DNA from 4 places in the Paenibacillus sp. FSL P2-0136 genome. Region 4 is predicted to be linked to each of the others. Evidence: riboswitches for the same ligand, from Rfam matches in the RefSeq annotation. Region 4 holds a riboswitch; each other region holds the start of a gene.

Region 1 (5,200 bases), 1.2 Mb from region 4:
CCGCTACACGTGGAATTCCACTTTCCTCTTCTGTACTCAAGTCACCCAGTTTCCAGTGCGACCTCAGGTTGAGCCCAAGGTTTAAACACCAGACTTAAATAACCGCCTGCGCGCGCTTTACGCCCAATAATTCCGGACAACGCTTGCCCCCTACGTATTACCGCGGCTGCTGGCACGTAGTTAGCCGGGGCTTTCTTCTCAGGTACCGTCACTCCGGTAGCAGTTACTCTACCGGACGTTCTTCCCTGGCAACAGAGCTTTACGATCCGAAAACCTTCATCACTCACGCGGCATTGCTCCGTCAGGCTTGCGCCCATTGCGGAAGATTCCCTACTGCTGCCTCCCGTAGGAGTCTGGGCCGTGTCTCAGTCCCAGTGTGGCCGTTCACCCTCTCAGGTCGGCTACGCATCGTCGCCTTGGTGGGCCGTTACCCCACCAACTAGCTAATGCGCCGCAGGCCCATCCCCAAGCAGCAGATTGCTCCGCCTTTCATTCTTCTCTCAGGAGAAAAAAGAAATTATCCGGTATTAGCTACCGTTTCCGGTAGTTATCCCAGGCTTGAGGGCAGGTTGCCTACGTGTTACTCACCCGTCCGCCGCTAAGTCTGAAAGGAAGCAAGCTTCCTCTCAAACTCCGCTCGACTTGCATGTATTAGGCATGCCGCCAGCGTTCGTCCTGAGCCAGGATCAAACTCTCCAAATTGGTATTTAGAAAGAGCGATTGCTCATTTTGAAACATCTGACGAGAATTTACATTCTCATTTTTGGATCTCACCGAAGCGATCTCCAGATACTCACTCGTTGTTCAGTTTTCAAAGATCAAGCTCGTTGTTAGTGTCGATGTTGTCGTCACCAGCAACTCTTATAATATATCACGTTCATCTGAGCAATGCAAGCTTTATTTTTGAAATCACTTATTTAAGTAATCTCTCATTTCCTTTGCCGCTCCAACAACGCTTATTTATAATAACCTATCCTTCTATTAAAAAGCAACCTTTATATAAATAAAAATAACCCGCTTAATGACTAAGCGGGCTATTCTCAGATAATGCTATAGTTACAGCTATTCTTAGTAGAATTTCGCTGCAGTATATTTGCTTGCTGATTTGATCAGTTCTGTTGATGCTGTTTTCTTACCCAGACCTGCATCCACTGTAGTATCAATCGTCACCCATTTGCCGTTCAGGAACACTTCGTTCCAGGCATGGTATGAAGTTACATAGCTTGTATTCCCCATAACCAACTTGGTTGGAATCCCTTCACTGCGGAGCATAGTAGCGAACAAGGAAGCGTAATCGTAGCAGATACCTTTGTTGGTAGCCAGTGTGTTGTCGTTGTTCGGAATATAATCTGTGCTTACGCTGTTGGCCAGAGAGTAGTCATATTTCACGTTAGCTACGATGTAATTATAGATAGCCTTAACTTTGTCTGCATCTGTGGTCAGACCCTTTGTAAGCTGTGCTGCCTTTTGAACGGATTTATCGGAAGAACTCCACTTTACATTCTGTACAGAGCTCAAATATACGGCATTCACATTGCTCATTGAGAGAGATACAGTCTCGGAAGATAGTACTTTGTATTTGTTACCGGTAGTATTCTCAAGAACGGAGACCTTGTAAGAGCCATTACCTTGTTGCAGCGGGAACGTCTCGGTCGGTTTGGAAGTGTATAAGTTGTAAGTATAGCTGTTATTGTCCTTGGTAATCATGAGCTTCATCTTCTTGTCCTTAGGAACATCGTACGAAACCCCGATAACTCCTTGATCAAGTTGTCCAACATTTAACCAGCTTGAATCTGCATTTGCTGCTTGAGCAGTGCCTGTCTGCACGGAAGTGACGATCACAAAAAGTGTAATCAGCATTAAATAAAACTTCTTCATGGATAAAACCCCTTTCGGTAGCTGGCTGCCATTCTTACGGGAAGGCCCTTTAGCTTTGCGTCCCTACCTTTCGATAGGTTTGCCGTTATCGTATAAGCTTTATCTGTCCAATCTACTGCCACATAATGACAGATTCAGAATGAAAACAAACAAAAAAAGCCTCTTCATTCGGTAACTGGCTGCCATCCATGACGGGAAGGCCCTGTAGCTTTGCGTCCCTACCTTTCGATAGGTTTGCCGTTATCGTGTATTAGCTTTCATAGTTATAGCTTACCATATCTCAATCTATTAGCAAGACCCAAATCACTAGATTCCCGCAAAAATAGACTAAAATTTTATGTTTTTTGACCTTTCTCAGCATTGTCCTATGACAATCAGGTCAACTTTGCATGAATAATGAGTCTGTGGGTAGGGTTGACAAGCGGATCACAGGTAATGAGGGTCAGAATCTTATCATCATCCTTACCCTTCAGTACTGAAATATCGGTAGGCTCTACAATAGATACATCATATACAACATATTTGTATTCCTGTCCGCTTGTAATAACAGTAATGGCATCCCCTTTACCGACCTCATCCAGTCTGTTGAACAGCCGCCCTGCCGTTCTTGACCGATGTGCCGCAATCGCTGCATTGCCTACCGCGCCAATCGGAGCTGTCTCCTTCATATGCGCCGCCGCATGCTTCATATTGGTCTTAGTGGCGCCCTCCAGTACAGGCAGCTTCAGATCGATTTTATCGATTTCAATAATAGCGGTGATTTTGCCTCCCACTTCAATCTCGGGCGCTGTAGTGGGCACCGGCTCTTCCGCACCAGACTCTTCCGCCAGCAGCTGGGTGACTTCTGCATAAGGCTTGCTCAGATCCTGGCTGGCAGGAGCCGTAGCCGAAGGAACGATTTCACTATAGGCCTGTTCAGCCTCTTCCAGCAGCTTCTGCTGCTGACGGTCCTCGTACCATTCGCTTCCTTTGGGGTAGAGCATAATCAGGACCCCGGCAAGTATAATCAAATAGGATAACTTCCGCATGACAATCGCCTCCGCAACATAGAATAAGTGCTTTCCTCCGCAGAATACGGGGAAGATATACGCTCTCTTTAGAATACCCACTTCCGGCTTCCAAAGAAATTAATGATTACTGTAACAAAGGTAACCAGCACCTTGGCCATCAGCACCTGGACGCCCAGCCGGTCAGTCAGCAGATGAATCAGCAGCACCGAAATGCCCAGCACCATCAGATTCAGCACAATAAATCTCACCAGCTGCATCCGGTCAAAGCGGCCATCCCCGCCTCTGTCCCTTCCCTTGAAGGTCACCTTCTTATTCCAGAAAAAGCTGTTGGCCGTCCCGGCACTGTAGGAAATAATCTGTGCAGGGGTGTTAAGCATCCCCAGGGAATGAAGCAGGGTAAATACCGCAAAATCTATGAACGTGTTAAGCAGGCCCACCGCATTGAATTTCAGAAACTGGATCATCCCTGCCCGCCAAGCCTTATCTTGCATAATCGCTTGCCTTCCGCGTGTCTTCGGCCTCTGCCTCCGGGTAGCCTCGGGTCTCGCGTACGATATAAAGCGGTCTATCCTTAGATTCATCATAGATCCGTCCGATGTATTCCCCGATCACGCCCAGCAGCATCAGCACAATGCCGTTAAACAGCAGGTTCACCCCGACAATAGATGCCCAGCCCGGCACAGTCCAAGAGGTGAAGACTTTCTGGAATAAGACCAGGAACAGGTAGATGAAGCTGGAGAAGGACAGGAAGAAGCCGACATAAGAGGCGATTTTGAGCGGCTTGTGCGAGAAGGAGGTGATTCCGTCGAGCGCAAAGCGGATCATTTTTTTGAGCGGATATTTCGTCTCCCCGGCGAAGCGTTCCTCCCGCACATATTCCACCATGGTCTGCCGGAAGCCGACCCAGCTTACCAGCCCCCGTACATAACGGTTCTTCTCCTTCAGACCGCGCAGCACATCGCAGACCTTACGGTCGATGAGCCGGAAGTCCCCGGTATCTGTGGGAATCTCCACACTGGTCATGCTGCTGAGCAGACGGTAAAAGATTTTGGCTGTCACCTTCTTAAAGAAGGTCTCTCCGTGGCGCTTCAGCCGCTTGGCATAGACTACCTCATAGCCTTCCTTCCACTTGGCGATCATCTGCAGGATGACCTCCGGCGGGTCCTGGAGATCTGCGTCAATCACCACAACAGCCTGGCCTTCAGCATAATCCATACCCGCCGTAATCGCCACCTGATGGCCGAAGTTACGGGAGAAGTCAATCAGCTTGACATGCTCATCCCTATTACTGATTTCGCGCATAATCTCAGCCGTACGGTCCCGGCTGCCGTCATTGACGAACACGAGCTCATAGGAATCCCCGCACTCATCCATTACTTTTTTGAGCCGTTCGTAAGTTATCTGAATGACTTCCTCCTCATTATACATGGGCACAATTACACTATATCTGGCCTTCACAAGGGTTCCTCCTCAATTTATTGTAAGCCACAGCTTCCTTGATGCGCTTCATCAACATCAGCTTTGAGCAACTATACGGCTCTTACAGCTCCCCTCCTAGAATACCCAGGAAGGGAACCAGCGAAGTACATGAATGATATAACTGCTGTTCACCTGCATGCCGGACAATACCGGATAGAACATTACAAACAGGATGGCGGCGGCCGCAACATAGGCGTACCGCAGATATTTGGCACCCTGGAACCTGCCGTCAAGCAGCTTCAGGATGTACACAATGGATAGAATCATAAACGGCACCATCGCAAAGTAATGGTACAGGAAGGTCTCACGCGGCACAAGCATCCATGGAACATATTGTGAGAAAAAGCCGATCCAAATCATATACAGGCTCTTGTCCCGGCGCTTCAGGGTGAACCATACAGCAGCCAGCATCGTGAAGATTCCTGTCCACCAGATCAGCGGATTGCCCATCGTTACTATGCTGCTCGCCTTGCCTGCAGGCAAGCCTTCGCCGCCGCTGAAGAACCACACCGGACGCTTCATGAACGGCCACTCCCACCAGGAGGAGGCGAACGGATGTGTAGCTACAAGCTGACTGTGATAGTTGTACATATTCTTCTGGGCATCAATCAGCCCCTTAACGGTGAAGCCCTCTGCCGACGCAGATAGTGAAGGAATGAAGGACAGGCTGTATATGATTCCCGGAATAATGACGAAGAATCCAATGCAGCTGGCCAGCGTGATGATCGTGTTCTTCCAGAAGGACTGATCTGCAGTCCGGCAGGCGGCTTTGAGCTCCTGACCGCTCAGCTTGCCTTCAGCCAGCAGGCGTCCGGCAGCCTTGTATTCTCTGT
Region 2 (5,200 bases), 970 kb from region 4:
AGTGCCAAACCGGCAAAATAATAAGGCGCAGGACTGGATTCGCCCGTCTTCGGCAAGGTTCCATCCACAGGCACACCGCCTAGAGGAACCTCATCATCAATAAGGACTACACCGGGTGCCGGTTCTGCTGAAGGCGTTGGCTCCGGTGTTGCTGCTATTTGCGCAACCGCAACAGCCGGTGTCGGCGTCGGCACTGTTGTAGCTATTGGAGTTGCTACAGGTCCAAGCGGCAGCGGATCATCATTCACAACCACATCATTGCTCACGATAAATCCGATAATCGGAGTCGGCGTAGGCACTGGAGGGAAACTGAACGGCGGCGATGTTGGCGCTGGTGTTGTTACTGGTGTTGGTTCTGGTGTCGGCGTTGGTGTCGGCTCTACCGTCGGTGTTGGTGTTGGCGTTGCCGTCGGTGTCGGTGTTGGCGTTGGCGTCGGTGTTGGTGTTGGCGTTGGTGTTGGCGTCGGCTCTACCGTTGGTGTCGGTGTTGGCGTTGGTTCTACCGTTGGCGTTGGTGTCGGCTCTACCGTTGGTGTCGGTGTTGGTTCTACCGTCGGTGTTGGTGTTGGTTCTACCGTCGGTGTTGGTGTTGGCTCTGCCGTTGGCGTTGGTGTTGGCTCAGCTGTTGGCGTTGATGTCGGTTCTGCCGTTGGCGTTGGTGTTGGTTCTACCGTTGGCGTTGGTGTTGGCTCAGCTGTTGGCGTTGGTGTTGGCTCTACCGTCGGTGTTGGTGTTGGCTCTGCCGTTGGCGTTGGTGTTGGCTCTGCCGTTGGCGTCGATGTTGGCTCAGCTGTTGGCGTTGGTGTCGGCTCTGCCGTTGGCGTTGGTGTCGGTACCGCCGTTGGCGTTGGTGTCGGCTCTGCCGTTGGTGTTGGTGTCGGTGTTGGTTCTACCGTCGGCGTTGGTGTCGGTACTGACGTTGGTGTTGGTGTCGGCTCTGCCGTTGGCGTTGGTGTCGGTTCTGCCGTTGGCGTTGGTGTCGGCTCTGCCGTTGGCGTTGGTGTCGGTCCCGCTGTTGGCGTCGGTGTCGGTACTGCCGTTGGCGTTGGTGTCGGTACTGCCGTTGGTGTTGGTGTCGGTCCCGCTGTTGGCGTCGGTGTCGGTTCTGCCGTTGGCGTTGGTGTTGGTTCTACCGTCGGTGTTGGTGTCGGTACTGCCGTTGGTGTTGGTGTCGGCTCTGCCGTTGGCGTTGGTGTCGGTCCCGCTGTTGGCGTTGGTGTTGGTTCTGCCGTCGGTGTTGGTGTCGGTCCAGCTGTTGGCGTTGGTGTCGGTACAGCTGTTGGCGTTGGCGTCGGCTTCACAGTTGGTGTTGGTGTCGGCTTCACGGTCGGCGTTGGTGTCGGCTTCACGGTTGGCGTCGGTGTTGGCTTCACAGTTGGTGTTGGTGTCGGCTTCACGGTCGGCGTTGGTGTCGGCTTCACGGTTGGCGTCGGTGTTGGCTTCACAGTTGGTGTTGGCGTCGGCTTCACGGTCGGCGTTGGCGTCGGCTTCACAGTCGGCGTTGGCGTCGGCTTCACAGTCGGCGTTGGTGTCGGCTTCACGGTTGGCGTTGGCGTCGGCTTCACAGTCGGTGTTGGCGTCGGCTTCACAGTCGGTGTTGGTGTTGGCTTCACGGTCGGCGTTGGTGTTGGCTTCACGGTCGGCGTTGGTGTCGGCTTCACAGTTGGCGTTGGCGTCGGCTTCACCGTTGGCGTTGGTGTCGGCTTCACGGTCGGCGTTGGTGTCGGCTTTACAGTCGGCGTTGGCTTTGGAGTTGGAGTGCACACAGGTGTAGGTGACGGTTTTATGGTCGGTGTTGGCTTCACAGTTGGAGTCGGCGTTACCGTCGGTGTTGGCTTCACTGTAGGTGCAGGCGTTACCGTCGGCGTTGGCTTCACTGTAGGTGTAGGCGTTACCGTTGGTGTTGGTTTCACAGTCGGTGTTGGCGTTACCGTCGGTGTTGGTTTCACTGTCGGCGTTGGTGTCGGTGATGGACTAGGTGTCGGCGTTGCGGTCGGCGTCGGACTCGGCGGCGGCCCCTCTCCCTCGTACAATCCCAGGTGCATCTCTACCCCGCCGCTAAAAGATTTTGCAATCAGAGTCCCGTACAACTCTGCTCCGGCATAATGAACATCCGCTCTAGGTGCGAGGATCGTCCCGAAGAATGAGGTATAAGCGATATTCACCTCAGAAGCTTCGTAAAAGTTGAACAATACCTGACTGGCTCTGCCGTTATTCATTGCAAAGCTCGGCACATTGACTGTAGACCCGCTTATATTAATAATCAGCGTAGCGTTCTGTGCAATGTTGAATTCGATATAGTTGGTCTTCGCCAGTGTCGAGGCATCCAAATGAACTACATTGAAACGATCCGGTGCACTTATCTTGAGCTGTCCATAATTGTTATTGCCGATCTCATTCGTGTCAGCCAAGGCCCCATACTCTGTGGAACGGGAGATCAGAGCTTGCTGCTCGGCTGCAAAATCAATCGGGCTGGCATTTTTCTTCCCGCCTTTGATGTTGACACCAGGCTCATTGGCTGTAAAGCTATCCCCAAATACCACATTTCCATAGATCTCTCCACTGCCTAAATGTACAAAATTCTTACCGGCCACAAGTACATCCGTCGGCGAAGCATCCCTGTATGCCCTAGCTACTCCGTAACCTCCGGAGAGGGTAATGTCCCCCGCCGCTGCCAGGCGGCCTTCAATCTGATCATTGGCTTGTTTAAAATCCCCGAGGATAAAAGCATTAAAATTCCCTGCGACCCCCAAAACCGGTGTTGGCGTATACGGCACCCCTGAAGCTGCTTTGACATCCGTACCCCACGTAAAAGCACTGGATACGGTCAATAGGCCCGCCATAATGATGGCGGCTGTTTTACGTACTCCTTTTTTCAATAGTCCACACCTCCTAGTTACTATTCTATGAATCTGTCACGCGACTATAACAACAAAAAGACCGCCACGAAGGGTTAGCTTCACGGCGGCCGGACGACCCTAGCCTCAACTTTAGAGACAGTAGATTCCTGACTTTGCGTCCCGTTCTTTCGATACGGTTTGCGTTTGTACATGATTTCGGTATGCAATTGAGATTTGCTTATGTAAGATCATTGTTGAGTCTATGACATTTGTTACTTTTGTACTAATTTCAGTTTATCCGCTCTCCCACCCTATTGTCAATCCACTCCCAGTATATTTTTTGAAATTATTTTTTACGATGGTTGCTCATTGATCCCTTGTACCATAAGGGTTCAGGGGCGAGTCTCTTTTTTATCTACTGACGAAAAAAGTCGAGAAATCAGAGGATTGGCTATAGCCGTTTGTCTCTCTTTTCTATAATACTATCAATTTATATCATTAAAATTTGATGCATTCGTCCTATTTTATCGCCCTCAGCCCACCCCTACTCATTATCTGCTCCTGTTCAATGCAATTTTACCTATTTTTGGGCATCTCAGCTCCAAAAAAAGTGCCGCCCATAGGGACGACACCTGCTAATAGACTTCATATATTTTGAATAAAATGTCGCCTAGGCAGACCCGAACAGCTGAACCCAGCCAATCATCGATACCCAGAGCGGAACACTTAGAATGATCCCGAATACCAAACCACGGCGGAGGCTTCCTTCATGACTCATTGCCATTCTCCTTTGAGCTGATTTATTTATCAATCTTTAATATTTCAATTTTAATATAAAATAATTCATCTTATTTTTTTGTGAAATATATCACATTATTTGAGTTAATTTATAAAACCATTGATTATTTTTTGAAGGATGAGTTACAATGCGAATATACGTTCTCTTTGAGGGGTTGAGAAGGATGCAAAGAGCAGAGAGCCAGGATAACCTGCTGGTCAAATCCTATATTTTGCTGCCGCTTATTCTATCCGCCTTCGAGCGCGATGCTTCTGCTATAGCCTCTGAGCTGCGCACGCCTGCACCTTATCTGGAGGTAATCCAGTCGGCCGCTCATGCCGCTTCTGCCGATCTGCGGGAGGTCCGTGCCGGAATGCGCGCCCGTGGTCTGAAGGTCTATGAGCAGCAGCGGTTGGAGACGGGTGTTGAAGCCAAATTTGTCTGCAGGGGCTATCACGAACGGATGCTGCTGCTGGATGATGTGATTGCCGCCCAGGCCACTCTGCATATGCGCAGATATCTGGGTATGGAGAAGATGGAGCAGCGCTAACAAAGAAGCCTGCCGCAAGCGGCAGACTTCTGCATTAAATGATCACCGGGATGCGGTTACATTAACAACGTCCAATACCCCAATGTGCCGCATATCACCACCACAGCTACCGGGTACAGGATTCTCCGGCTTACCTGATCCCTGAACGCAAGAAACAAACAAAGCATACAAAGCCATGCAATTAGAAGGCTTCCCATCTATTATGCATACGCTCCTTCCCGGCATTTCTGCCCCTCTCCAGCGGTAGACCGCCTCAGAGCACAACTCTCCTTATATATAGGAAGATTTCCCGCCGAATATCCCAATTATACCAGCTGACAGCCAATCTGGAGCAATTTTTCTTCACATTGCCGTCAAAAAATTCACAATTCCTCTTCCAGCACCGGATATTCCCAGAAACCCAGACGTCCCTTAGCAGGTATGGGATGTACCAGCGGAACAACCTCCTCCAGCATCCAGGCATACCTTCCTTCGGCATAATTGCCGAATACATATTCATTGCCGCCCGGCCAGCCTTGCTGCGAAAGCTCCGGCGTCACCTCACAGCAATCCGCAATGCGGCTGACTGCAATGATCTTGCCCGTCGGCAGGTTGTCCGCAGTGTAGCCGTGACGGGCCAGCAACGACTGATACGGCTCCGTCCGGCAGATCGCCTTATTCACCTGCATCCCGGCATGAATGGCTAACTCTCCCCGGTGGGCGGTCCGCCAGGTCCGGGTTTCGATTTGTTTTTCTCCCAGCGCAATTAACGTGGCCCACGGCTGGCGAATGGTTAGGCATTTCATAATGCAGCTTACCTCCTATGTTGAACACCTTTTACTTAGAATTACTATGACCTTCTATGGGAAACATTAATAGCTAAGAAGGGGGACTGACGAACTATGGGTAACGGATTAGATCAAGGGTACGGGGTATTAAAATGCAAATTATCCAATGAGGATACCATATATAAGCTAGGTGTCAAAAATAATCATGTCCAGGTACTGGTTGAGGTTGAAGGTGATATTAATAAAAAGTACAGGGTGGCTATCA
Region 3 (5,200 bases), 860 kb from region 4:
GACACGCTTGCACTGACTCTGAATTTCGAAGCCAACCAGGAAAAAGGCACGCTCAAATAATTCCACAAAAACAAACCATTCGAGGAGGAAATAAATAATGGGTATCAAAAAAACATTGGGTCTTGGCGTAGCATCGGCAGCACTGGGCTTGTCTTTAATCGGCGGGGGCACCTTCGCTTACTTCAGCTCCACAGCTACCAGCACGGCAACCTTCGCAGCGGGTACGCTGAAGCTCGGCTCTTCCTTCAATACTCCGGTAGCGCTGACGAATCTGAAGCCGGGAGACTACACCGTCCGCACCTTCACCTTGTCCAATGACGGCACACTGGATATCAAATTCCTCAAGCTTGCCACCACTTACACCGTGACCGATGCCAAGGGCGATAACGCGGGCCAGGATCTCGGAGACCACTTCAAGGTCAAGCTCCTCGATAATACGTACACCGGCGGATCATTAAGCGGTCATGTGCTGTCCGAGATCTCCCTGAAGGATCTGAAAAATACCCCCAGCTACGATCTCGTAGCAGCAGGTGTACTGCCAGGAGGGATTGCCGCCGCCGGGTCCAAGACCTTCAAGATCGCCTTCGAATTCGTAGACAACACGCTCGATCAGAACATTTTCCAGGGTGACGGCTTAGCTCTGAACTGGACCTTCGATGCTCTTCAAGGAGTGGGAGAAGCCAAGTAGATCAGGGGCCAGCCTATACAAGTGAAAATGGCTTTGCTGCCACCTTTTATTAGGAAGGCAGCGTTTCAGCAATCCATCAAGACGGCATATCCTCCCTCATCCGGGCCGGGTATGCCGTTTCTTTTTTCCCGCTGCCGGGTTCAAGGATTTTTGTCCGTTTTGCGGATTTTTGTTATACTGACAAGAGAAAACGGCTTTGCTTACTTTGAACGGGCGGTACCGTTTCAACGAGAAAGATAAGGAGAATGTATAGCGCAAAGCATATAACTTCTTATTTTTCACCAAAAAAAGTACGGAGGGCGTTGTAATCGTGTCAGATACTATGGGAAGCCGCATCCACAAACTCCGGCTGGAGAAGGGCTATTCGTTATCCGAGCTTGCCGATAAGGCTGATGTGGCGAAATCATACCTCAGTAATGTGGAACGGAACATTCAATCCAACCCCTCCATTCAATTCATCGAAAAAATCGCTGACGCGCTTCAGGTATCCATTCATGCACTGTTGTATGGCGGACTGGCAGAGACGGAAGAACAGGCTCTGGACGGGGAATGGTTCCGGCTTGTTCAGGAGGCCATGGCCTCCGGTATAAGCAAACGCGAATTCAAGGAATTCCTCGATTACCAGAAATGGCGCATGGAACAAAAGGACAACTAGACGGGCATTATATGCCACAGGGAAGATTCCGCACGGCAGGGAGGCCGCCTTCGGCGAAGGCAGCCTTTCAAGCGGCATACAGAAAAGGCACAGCGTACCGGACGCTGTGCCTTTTCTGTATGTATCCGAACAATGATGACCGCCCTTACATCGCCTGGAGCGCCTTCTCACTTAGAAACCGGCGGATATCCTCCGCCGCGATCCCCGCCTGCTTGGCAGACATCAGCAAGTGCACCCATTCTAAATCCAGATCTACTGCCTGCAGCTCGTCATTCCCCTGGTTGGACATATCCAAGAAATCTCCTCCTAGAATTTTCGCGTCCCCAGGCAGTCCGGCCATCATAGTAGTATTGCTACTTTGTAGTATTTCTACTTTAGATCCGAGACTTTGTGCCCCTGTCTTTCGGCAGGTTTACCTTTTACTGGACCCTTTCCATCATGAAAGGATCTGGCAAGAATCGATGAAACCGTTCTCCGCAATAACATTATACAAGATCATACGCAATTAGTGTGTCGTTTTCTGGAATTTTTTTATGAAAAAATGTGAGGAAACTTAGCTGAAATTGCCAGCGGCTTGTATAAATATTTCCAGTTCCAAGTTCAAACACTAGCTAATAGTTTAATTATACTAAAGGGAACCCCATCCGCCCCGACTTGCCGCTGCACGCAACATCGTATAGAGACAATTACCCATTTGTATGTATAACGGGCTGTTATATGAGTTTTTTCTATTTATGATAGTTCCGTATGAATACTGTAATGAATCATGCCAAATTGCGAACGGATTGACCGAAAGTATGAATTGATTACCCCGCCGGAAAGTAGCACAATAGGATGAGAATGAAACCGCAAACATTTGCAGCTCCGCCAAGTGGCACACTGGATGCCTCGCGTGGAGTTTATCCGTTAGGAGGACCTATTCATGGCAGTCAAAGAGCCCTATAACGACACAGTATGGAGCAAATACTACGGCCCCAACCTGGGCTACATCCAAGAAAGATATGAGCAATTTGTCAAGGACCCCTCTTCTGTTGAACAGCATTACCGCGATCTCTTCACCGTATCCGGCCCCCCTCCACTGGCACCCGATGCCGAGAGGGCTCCAAGGCCTGCCGTATCAGCAGATGCCGAGTGGCTCAAGAAGGCTGTCAAGGCCTCGAAGCTGATCGCCAATATTCGAATATATGGCCATATGGCCGCAGACATTGACCCGCTGGAGCGCAGCACGAACCCGATGGCCAAATGGCTGGAGCTGGAGACCTACGAGCTTACCCGTGAGGATCTTAATGCCCTGCCCGCTTCGCTGATCTGGGATAATGCCCCTGCGGATGTGCATACCGCGATGGATGCCGTCCACAGAATGCGCCAGGCCTATACACAGACCATTGCTTATGAATTCGGGCATGTGCATGATGAACGCGAGCTGCGTTGGCTCAACAGCCAGGCGGAATCGATGACCTCCCCTGCCCCGCTGAATAATACAGAACGCAAAGAGCTGCTGAAGCGGCTGGTTCAGGTGGAGCATTTCGAGACCTTCCTGCACAAGACCTTCGTCGGCCAAAAGCGCTTCAGCCTGGAGGGCAATGATGCCCTTGTGCCGATGCTGGATGAGATTGTGCGGGCTGCCGCGCATGACGGCGCCGAGCATATCCTGATGGGTATGGCCCACCGCGGAAGACTTAATGTGCTGGCCCATATTCTGGGCAAGCCTTATGATATTATTTTCTCAGAGTTCCATCATTCGCCGAACAAAGAGCTGTTCCCTTCGGAAGGCTCCATGGGCGTGACTTACGGGTGGAGCGGTGATGTGAAGTACCATCTCGGGGCTGACCGTGCCGTCCGCGAAGGCGAAACCGTACGTACCCGGATCACGCTGGCCAATAACCCCAGCCATCTTGAATTCGTCAATCCTGTAGTCGAGGGCTTCACACGCGCCGCACAGGAAGAACGCAACGCTCCGGGACTGCCTAAGCTGAACACAAGCAAGGCTATGGCTGTGCTGATGCACGGCGATGCAGCCTTCCCTGGCGAAGGTATTGTGGCTGAGACGCTTAATATCGGCAAATTGCAGGGTTATCAGAATGGCGGTACCGTGCATATTATCGTCAATAACCGGATCGGCTTCACCACCGAGAGCGAGGATTCCCGCTCCACCCATTATGCCAGCGACCTGGCCAAAGGGTATGAGATTCCGGTTGTGCATGTCAATGCCGATGACCCGGAAGCCTGCATTGCCGCAGTCCGTCTGGCCAGCGCTTACCGCCATATGTTCAAGAAGGACTTCCTGATTGATCTGATCGGCTACCGCCGCCACGGACATAATGAAATGGATGATCCCGAGACGACCCAGCCGATTGTGTACGGCAAAGTGCGGAACCACCCTACTGTGTACCGTGCTTATGCAGAACGCCTGGAGCGCGAGAAGGTAATCACAGCCGATGATCTGAAGAACATGATTGCCGAGGCTGAGAGCGTCCTCCAGCAGGCCTTCGATCAGATGAAGGAAGGCAAGCAGAAGAATGCGGAGTCCAAAACCGCCGTCGCGCTGGATAACAGCAGTCCCCAGCAGCGTCCGACAGCCTTCCCTCTGGCCGGTCTGCAGGAAATTAACCGCGAGCTGCTGCGCGTACCGGCGGGCTTCAAGGTCTATCCGAAGCTGGAACGGATTCTGCAGCGCCGCAAGGATGCGCTGAATGACGGAGAGCGGGTAGACTGGGCACTGGCAGAGACACTGGCCTTCGCGACCATCCTGAAGGATGGCACGCCGATCCGCCTCAGCGGACAGGATTCACAGCGCGGCACCTTCGCCCACCGCCATCTGGTGCTGCATGACAGCGAGAACGGCGAACTCTATTCTCCGCTGCATCAGCTGAGTGATTCCAGCGCTTCATTCGGCGTCTACAACAGTCCGCTGTCCGAGGCCTCTGTCCTCGGCTTCGAATATGGTTATAACGTGTTCGCACCGGAGACCTTCGTCATCTGGGAGGCTCAATATGGCGACTTCGCCAATGCCGCTCAGGTCATTATCGACCAGTTCATTTCCGCTTACCGTGCCAAGTGGACGCAGCGCAGCAATCTGACAATCCTGCTGCCTCATGGCTATGAAGGCCAAGGACCAGAGCACTCCAGCGGCCGAATGGAACGGTTCCTCCAGCTCTCCGCCGAGGAGAACTGGACTGTAGCCAACCTGACCAGCGCTGCGCAGTATTTCCATCTGCTCCGCCGTCAGGCCGCGCTCTGCGGACAACCGGATGCCCGGCCGCTGGTGATCATGGCGCCGAAGAGCCTGATCCGTAACACGCGCAGCACCTCGGCGGGAGCGGATCTCGCTTCGGGCACCTTCCAGCCGGTTCTTCCCGAGCCGCTGCTCGGCAGTAAGCCGGAAGCCGTGAAGCGCCTCGTGGTATGCAGCGGCAAGGTGGCCATCGACCTGCAGACGGAGCTGGAGGCAACGCGCGGACAGGACTTCTCCTGGCTGCACATTTTGCGCATGGAACAGCTCTATCCGTTCCCGGAACGCGAGCTTGGCGCTCACCTGAGCAGCTTCAGCTCTCTGGAGGAGATCGTCTGGGTGCAGGAAGAACCGAAGAATATGGGCGGGTGGACGTATGCCGAATCCCGGCTGCGCGCCATCGCACCGCAGAAGGTCACTGTCCAGTATATCGGCCGTCCGGACCGTTCCAGTCCGGCCAGCGGCTACGCAGATGTCCACAGCTTCGAGCAGCGGCGCATTGTCCGGGAAGCCCTGAAATTGAATGCTGCAGTGCAAGCACCTGTACCGTCTTCCTGAGCACAGCAAGGCGGTCATCCGATATCACGCACACCACTATATTTGGGGAGGTACGGCCTGTGTCCGA
Region 4 (5,200 bases):
GCTGATGCGGGAAGTGGTTCAGATAATCCTGGAGGCCGACCAGGCGCAGTGCACTTTCTGCTTTTTCACGTGCCTCGGCTTTGCTGAACTTCTTCTTCTCGCCCAGCTCCAGCGGCAGCATGACATTCTGTAACGCGCTGAGCCACGGCATCAGGACCGGCTTCTGAAAGACCATGCCCAGGGACAGATCAGGTGAAGCATACGCCACCTCTCCACCGGTCTCCGGGCTTAACAGCCGCAGCATCAGCCGCAGTGTCGTGGATTTCCCGCAGCCGCTCGGTCCGAGGATCGAAATGAACTCATTGCGGTATACATCAAGACTGACCTGATTCAGCACAGGCACGTTGCCGAAGGACAGAGAGCAATTGCGCAGGGAGAGCATGGTTTCCCGGGTACCGGGATGCTGCGCGGCGGCAGCATCCAACTGTTCTTTGATCGCTGTTGTCATTGTCGGTCCCCTCCTTATTTCAAAAACTCGTTGGTGAACAATCCGCCGATGTCCTGTTCCTTTTTCACAAATCCCAGCTCGACCAGATTCTTCTGCAATGTCTCCCAAGATGCCTCGTCCATTGAGCCCAGCGGGAGCTTCTCCGGATCAAGCAGCGGAATGCTGGCCTTCATCATATTGACCTCATGCTTCAGATCCAGCTTCTCGCCATACTTCAGACCAAATTCGGCTGCCTCCTCCGGATGCTTCACTGCATAATCCCAGCCCTGCATAGACGCCTGCACGAAGCTTGTGACCATCTCCGGGTCCTTCTTGATGATAGACTCCGTAGTGAACAAGGTATCGGCATAGAAATTGATGCCGTAGTCGTTCGGGTCGATAATATTCACTTCCTTGCCCTGCTCCTCTACAGCCAGCACTTCATTAATGACATATCCGGGCCAAGCCTTGACCTGACCGGTTAACAGCGGACTCAGATCATATTTGACCGGCATCTCTTCGATTTGCGAAGGGTCGATACCCGCGCTTTTCTCCATGGCCCGGAAGGTCAGCTCTTCATTGCCGCCCAGCTTAATGCCTACCTTTTGCCCGACCAGATCCTCCATCGTCTTGATCCCGGACTCTTTGAGCGTGAACATGACGAACGGGGTTTTGCGGTAGATCGCGGACAACGCTTTGACCGGGACGCCTTTCTCTCTGGCGATGACGATCTGGTCGGCACCGGTAACTCCGAACTCCTCACTGCCGGAAGCTACCATCTGCACAGCCGGGAAATCCGAGCCCCCCGGGCGGATCTCAACATCCAGCCCCGCTTCTTTATAGAAGCCTTTTTCCACCGCGGTATAAAAGCCGGCAAACTGCGCCTGGTGAATCCACTTCAGCCGGAGCACCACCTTTTTCAGCTCGCCCGAGCCTTCCGCTCCCTGACCTTCAGCCTTCCCGGCTTCCGTATTGTTACCGCAGGCGGTCAGGAGCAGCATTAGCGAGGTTAACAGCATCAGCGCTTTCGTTCTGGACTTGTTCCACATGGTTATTCCCCCGTTTATGAATGATTTAGTATTGCTCCAGCGCCTTCAGCACCGCTTGTGAATCACTTACACTGCCGAACACCCCGCCCTGCATTTGAACCATACTCAGCGCCGCCAGGTGATTCGCTTCATCCGTTGCTCCTGTACAATCTGCAAGGATCAGACACTCGTACCCGCGGTCATTGGCTTCCCTCATCGTGGTGTGTACACAGACATCGGTAGTAATACCGGTCAGAATCAGATGGGTAATTCCTTTATTCTTCAGGATCAGGTCCAGGTCTGTTGCGTAAAAGCTCCCTTTGCCCGGCTTGTCTATAATGTACTCTCCGTGGGCAGGCGCCAGCTCCTCAATGATCTGCCAGCCGCGCTCCCCCCGCACGAGGATTCGTCCCGCCGGTCCTTCGGAGCCGATCTCGGCTCCGATCTGGCGGCTGCGCCACTGCTTGTTCGCCGGCAGATCCGACAGATCCGGCTTATGTCCCTCGCGGGTATGGATCACGGTGAAGCCTTCGATGTCCCGGATACGGGCCAGCAGCCGCTGAATGGGCTGGATCGCCCTCGCTGTTAATGAGAGGTCATAACCCATTCTCTCGACGTAACCGCCCTTGCCGCAAAAATCCGTCTGCATGTCGATAATCATCAGCGCTGTCTTCGCCGGGTCCACAGCCCCGTCATAAGGCCAGATGTAAGGTGTTGCTGCAATCTGCATGGTTTATGCTCCTCTCCTGATGTCGCTATCTCCATTAATGTTATATTAGTTAACATTAATTCGCGTTTCCTTGATATGAGTTAGATTATATTACAATGAATTTGCGATGTCTTCGGTTTTATTACGAAATAATACACTGAATGTTTGTGTTTATTTACATAGTTAACATATACATAACATTAACACCCGCAAAACTGCTTATCAAAAAAGAACACTCCGAGTCTTACCAAGCCCAGGGTGTCCCAACAGTTGAATGCTCATACTTTCCTCCCCCTGACTCTTCCATAAGCTGTAAGCGCTGGGAAACCAGTTTTTTTGTCGAAATAGAGCTGCATATTTCGAGTTTTTTGATAAATAGGCATAATATAGTTGAAAAATAGCTCTTTAAGTACTAGAATTAAGCTTGTTTGCAGAAGTTAATGACGCGTAAGAACTATTTATGACTCTTTTTGTCGATTACAGTCGACCATAACTCCCACCTCTACAGGATGTATATCATTGATCTATTTCTAAAGGCAAACTCCCCGAAAGGGCAGGACGCAAAGCTATGGGCCTAAGAACGCCGGAATCTGCGTTTACGGTTGCCAGGCTGCCAATAGAGACCACTTAAGCCAGCTATTCAGGAGGGAAAGCCTCCCAGGCTTGATGATGTTCTTTTTCTGTACGAATTGCCATTGATCATACGAAAAAGTGAGGTTACAACCATGCCGCAGCAGGATATCGAACCAAGCCGATATGAATTCGTAGAGTCCCTGATGCTCGAACGTAAAGGTCTCCTGGATTCATTCTCTGTGGAGGGCCGAGCTTCTGACGGGACAACTGGAGATAAGAATGGAATTATCCTCGTGCAGGACAACCAGATATTCATTACTCCCCCGCTCCCCGGAGGTGCTCCCGCCCGCATTTCTGCGGTCCACCCTGTTGTCCTGAAGATCAACTGGAAGACCGTTACAGAGCCAACCGAGGTGACCAGGGCGGATTATATCACTTGGGAGATCTGTGAGAAGCCCCAATATGAAATTACCGTATCGCCTGACAAGCTCAAGGTCCACTTCACTTTATACCGTGCAGAGAAGTACGCCTGGAATCTGGTCAACTGCCCCGCCGCCTTCGAAGCGGTCGTCCGTGCCCAGCCCAATCCGGCGATGCTGCTGTCCACGCTCACCATAGAACAGATTATCGCCTCACTGGACAACCGTTTTATTCTGCGCAACCTGAACATTCCCGCCCTGTACGCGGAGCTTACGAACCCTACATATCTTCCCGTATGCATCGCTGAAGGCAGAGCCCCGCTGCCCGGCAAGGAAGCCCGGCTGGAATTCCTGCTGCCTGAGCATACACTGGAGGGGAACCGGATGCTTCAGGGACAGGGAGCCCGGGGTCAGAAGCCTGCGGAACCCTTGGAGTATCTCCGTTTCCCGGGAGCCCCCTTTGCCTTTGCAGGCGAAGTCTTCGCCCGCAAGCTGCCGCCGGAAGAAGGCATTCCCGGCCTCGACACAGACGGAAGGGTCCTGCCCCCTCCCCCGCCACAGGATATCTACTTTGCTGCCGGTAATCATGCCAAGCTCCTTCCCTGTGGTAATATCGTAGCCCGGCACACCGGCAGGCCCCGTATCTGCGGAGGAAGCGGCAGCGTCCGGATATGTGACTTCCCTCCGGTCAGTCTTCTGGCCAGAGAGATGACAGATCCTGCGGGCGATGTTATGTTCGCAGGTGACATCATTGTACCGGGAGATCTGGAAGGACCTGTACGAATTGAAGCCCTTGGGAATGTGTACGTCTATGGCGATATCCGCAAATCTACAATTATAGCCACCGGCAGTATTTACGTTAGCGGCCAGGTCACCGGCAGCGGCCTGTACGCCGGGCACGCCGGGGTAATGCAGCATCGTCTGCACAGCCTCGCAAGCCTGCTGCGGACAGAGACGGACGGACTGCTTGAGGCGGCGCGCCAGCTGGCCAAGAATGTGGAATCCCGCCAGCAATCCGTGAATTACGGCCTGGTAGTCATGCTGCTGCTGGAGGATAAATACAGCCACTTGGGCAGCCTGATCCGTGATCTTCAGGCTGCGCTAAGCCGTATGAACGGGGCGTTCGGCTCCGGCACGGACCAGCTCTGGCAGATGCTTGAGGTATTCGCCCATCCGGGACAATTCACCGGGTACATCACGGACAGTGTCCTAAGCCGCTTCTCCAGGCTGCTGCTTAAGCTGGGTGAGGAGATTGAGCTGCTCCAGGAGGAGCATGCGGTGATTAATCTCGCCCGGTCACAGGACAGCCGCCTGGAGTCCGGCGGCAAGCTGCTTGTGCGTGATTCCTGCTAAGACTACTACTATATAAGGAGAAGTGAGAGCGTGCGATATAACCGTCTGGGCAATAGCGGCCTGCAGGTGTCCGCCCTGGGTCTTGGAACCAATTCCTTCGGCAAACGGGCAGATCAGGAGACCTCGGTCCGCATTCTGCACACCGCTATGGATCAGGGCATCAATTTCATCGATACCGCCAATATCTATGCCGGATCTGAATCGGAGCGGATCATCGGCCTTGCGCTTGAAGGCAAACGCCATAACGCAGTGCTGGCGACCAAAGCCGGATTGCCGAAGCATGAGGGACCCGGCGGCAGCGGCTCTTCGCGCCATCATCTGATGCAGGAGCTGGAGGGCAGCCTGCGCCGGCTGAAGACCGACTATGTGGATCTGTATCAGATTCACACCTTCGACCCCTACACACCGCTGGAGGAAACGCTGCGCACGCTGGATGATCTGATCTCCGCAGGCAAGGTGCGCTATATCGGAGCCTCCAATTATGCCGCCTGGGAGCTGATGAAGGCGCTTGGAATCAGCGAAGCCCGGCACTTCGCGAAATACATCTCTATCCAGTGCAGCTATTCGCTGGCTGACCGCACGCCCGAAGCGGAGCTGCTTCCGCTCTGCCTGGATCAGGGTCTGGGCATCATCCCATACTTCCCTCTGGCGGGCGGCATTCTTACCGGCAAATATACTGGCAGCAGCAAAG

Evidence for each region. A riboswitch is a leader RNA that binds a small molecule or an ion and turns the genes downstream of it on or off. The one in region 4 is predicted to bind cyclic di-GMP.
Region 1: another riboswitch for cyclic di-GMP. It lies ahead of NYE26_RS01640 (transglutaminase-like domain-containing protein); the one in region 4 lies ahead of NYE26_RS29385 (flagellar assembly protein A).
Region 2: another riboswitch for cyclic di-GMP. It lies ahead of NYE26_RS00830 (choice-of-anchor A family protein); the one in region 4 lies ahead of NYE26_RS29385 (flagellar assembly protein A).
Region 3: another riboswitch for cyclic di-GMP. It lies ahead of NYE26_RS00380 (anti-repressor SinI family protein); the one in region 4 lies ahead of NYE26_RS29385 (flagellar assembly protein A).

What each region holds. Positions count from the first base shown of each region.
Region 1 covers NZ_CP150244.1:390,853-396,052, reverse strand. The annotation lists rRNA gene NYE26_RS01645 (16S ribosomal RNA) at 1-702, opposite strand, end outside; gene NYE26_RS01640 (transglutaminase-like domain-containing protein) at 1,069-1,878, opposite strand; cyclic di-GMP riboswitch class I at 1,892-1,972, opposite strand; cyclic di-GMP riboswitch class I at 2,046-2,127, opposite strand; gene NYE26_RS01635 (class D sortase) at 2,253-2,906, opposite strand; gene NYE26_RS01630 (GtrA family protein) at 2,975-3,379, opposite strand; gene NYE26_RS01625 (glycosyltransferase family 2 protein) at 3,369-4,346, opposite strand; gene NYE26_RS01620 (glycosyltransferase family 39 protein) at 4,443-5,200, opposite strand, start outside.
Region 2 covers NZ_CP150244.1:195,657-200,856, reverse strand. The annotation lists gene NYE26_RS00830 (choice-of-anchor A family protein) at 1-2,879, opposite strand, end outside; cyclic di-GMP riboswitch class I at 2,961-3,053, opposite strand; gene NYE26_RS00825 (hypothetical protein) at 3,803-4,168, shown strand; gene NYE26_RS00820 (ASCH domain-containing protein) at 4,531-4,953, opposite strand; gene NYE26_RS00815 (YukJ family protein) at 5,050-5,200, shown strand, end outside.
Region 3 covers NZ_CP150244.1:91,104-96,303, reverse strand. The annotation lists gene NYE26_RS00395 (TasA family protein) at 1-60, shown strand, start outside; gene NYE26_RS00390 (TasA family protein) at 98-688, shown strand; gene NYE26_RS00385 (helix-turn-helix domain-containing protein) at 1,011-1,343, shown strand; gene NYE26_RS00380 (anti-repressor SinI family protein) at 1,489-1,632, opposite strand; cyclic di-GMP riboswitch class I at 1,667-1,770, opposite strand; gene NYE26_RS00375 (2-oxoglutarate dehydrogenase E1 component) at 2,266-5,133, shown strand; gene odhB (2-oxoglutarate dehydrogenase complex dihydrolipoyllysine-residue succinyltransferase) at 5,193-5,200, shown strand, end outside.
Region 4 covers NZ_CP150244.1:6,892,996-6,898,195, forward strand. The annotation lists gene NYE26_RS29370 (ABC transporter ATP-binding protein) at 1-448, opposite strand, end outside; gene NYE26_RS29375 (ABC transporter substrate-binding protein) at 463-1,476, opposite strand; gene NYE26_RS29380 (isochorismatase family cysteine hydrolase) at 1,502-2,185, opposite strand; cyclic di-GMP riboswitch class I at 2,690-2,782, shown strand; gene NYE26_RS29385 (flagellar assembly protein A) at 2,860-4,509, shown strand; gene NYE26_RS29390 (aldo/keto reductase) at 4,540-5,200, shown strand, end outside.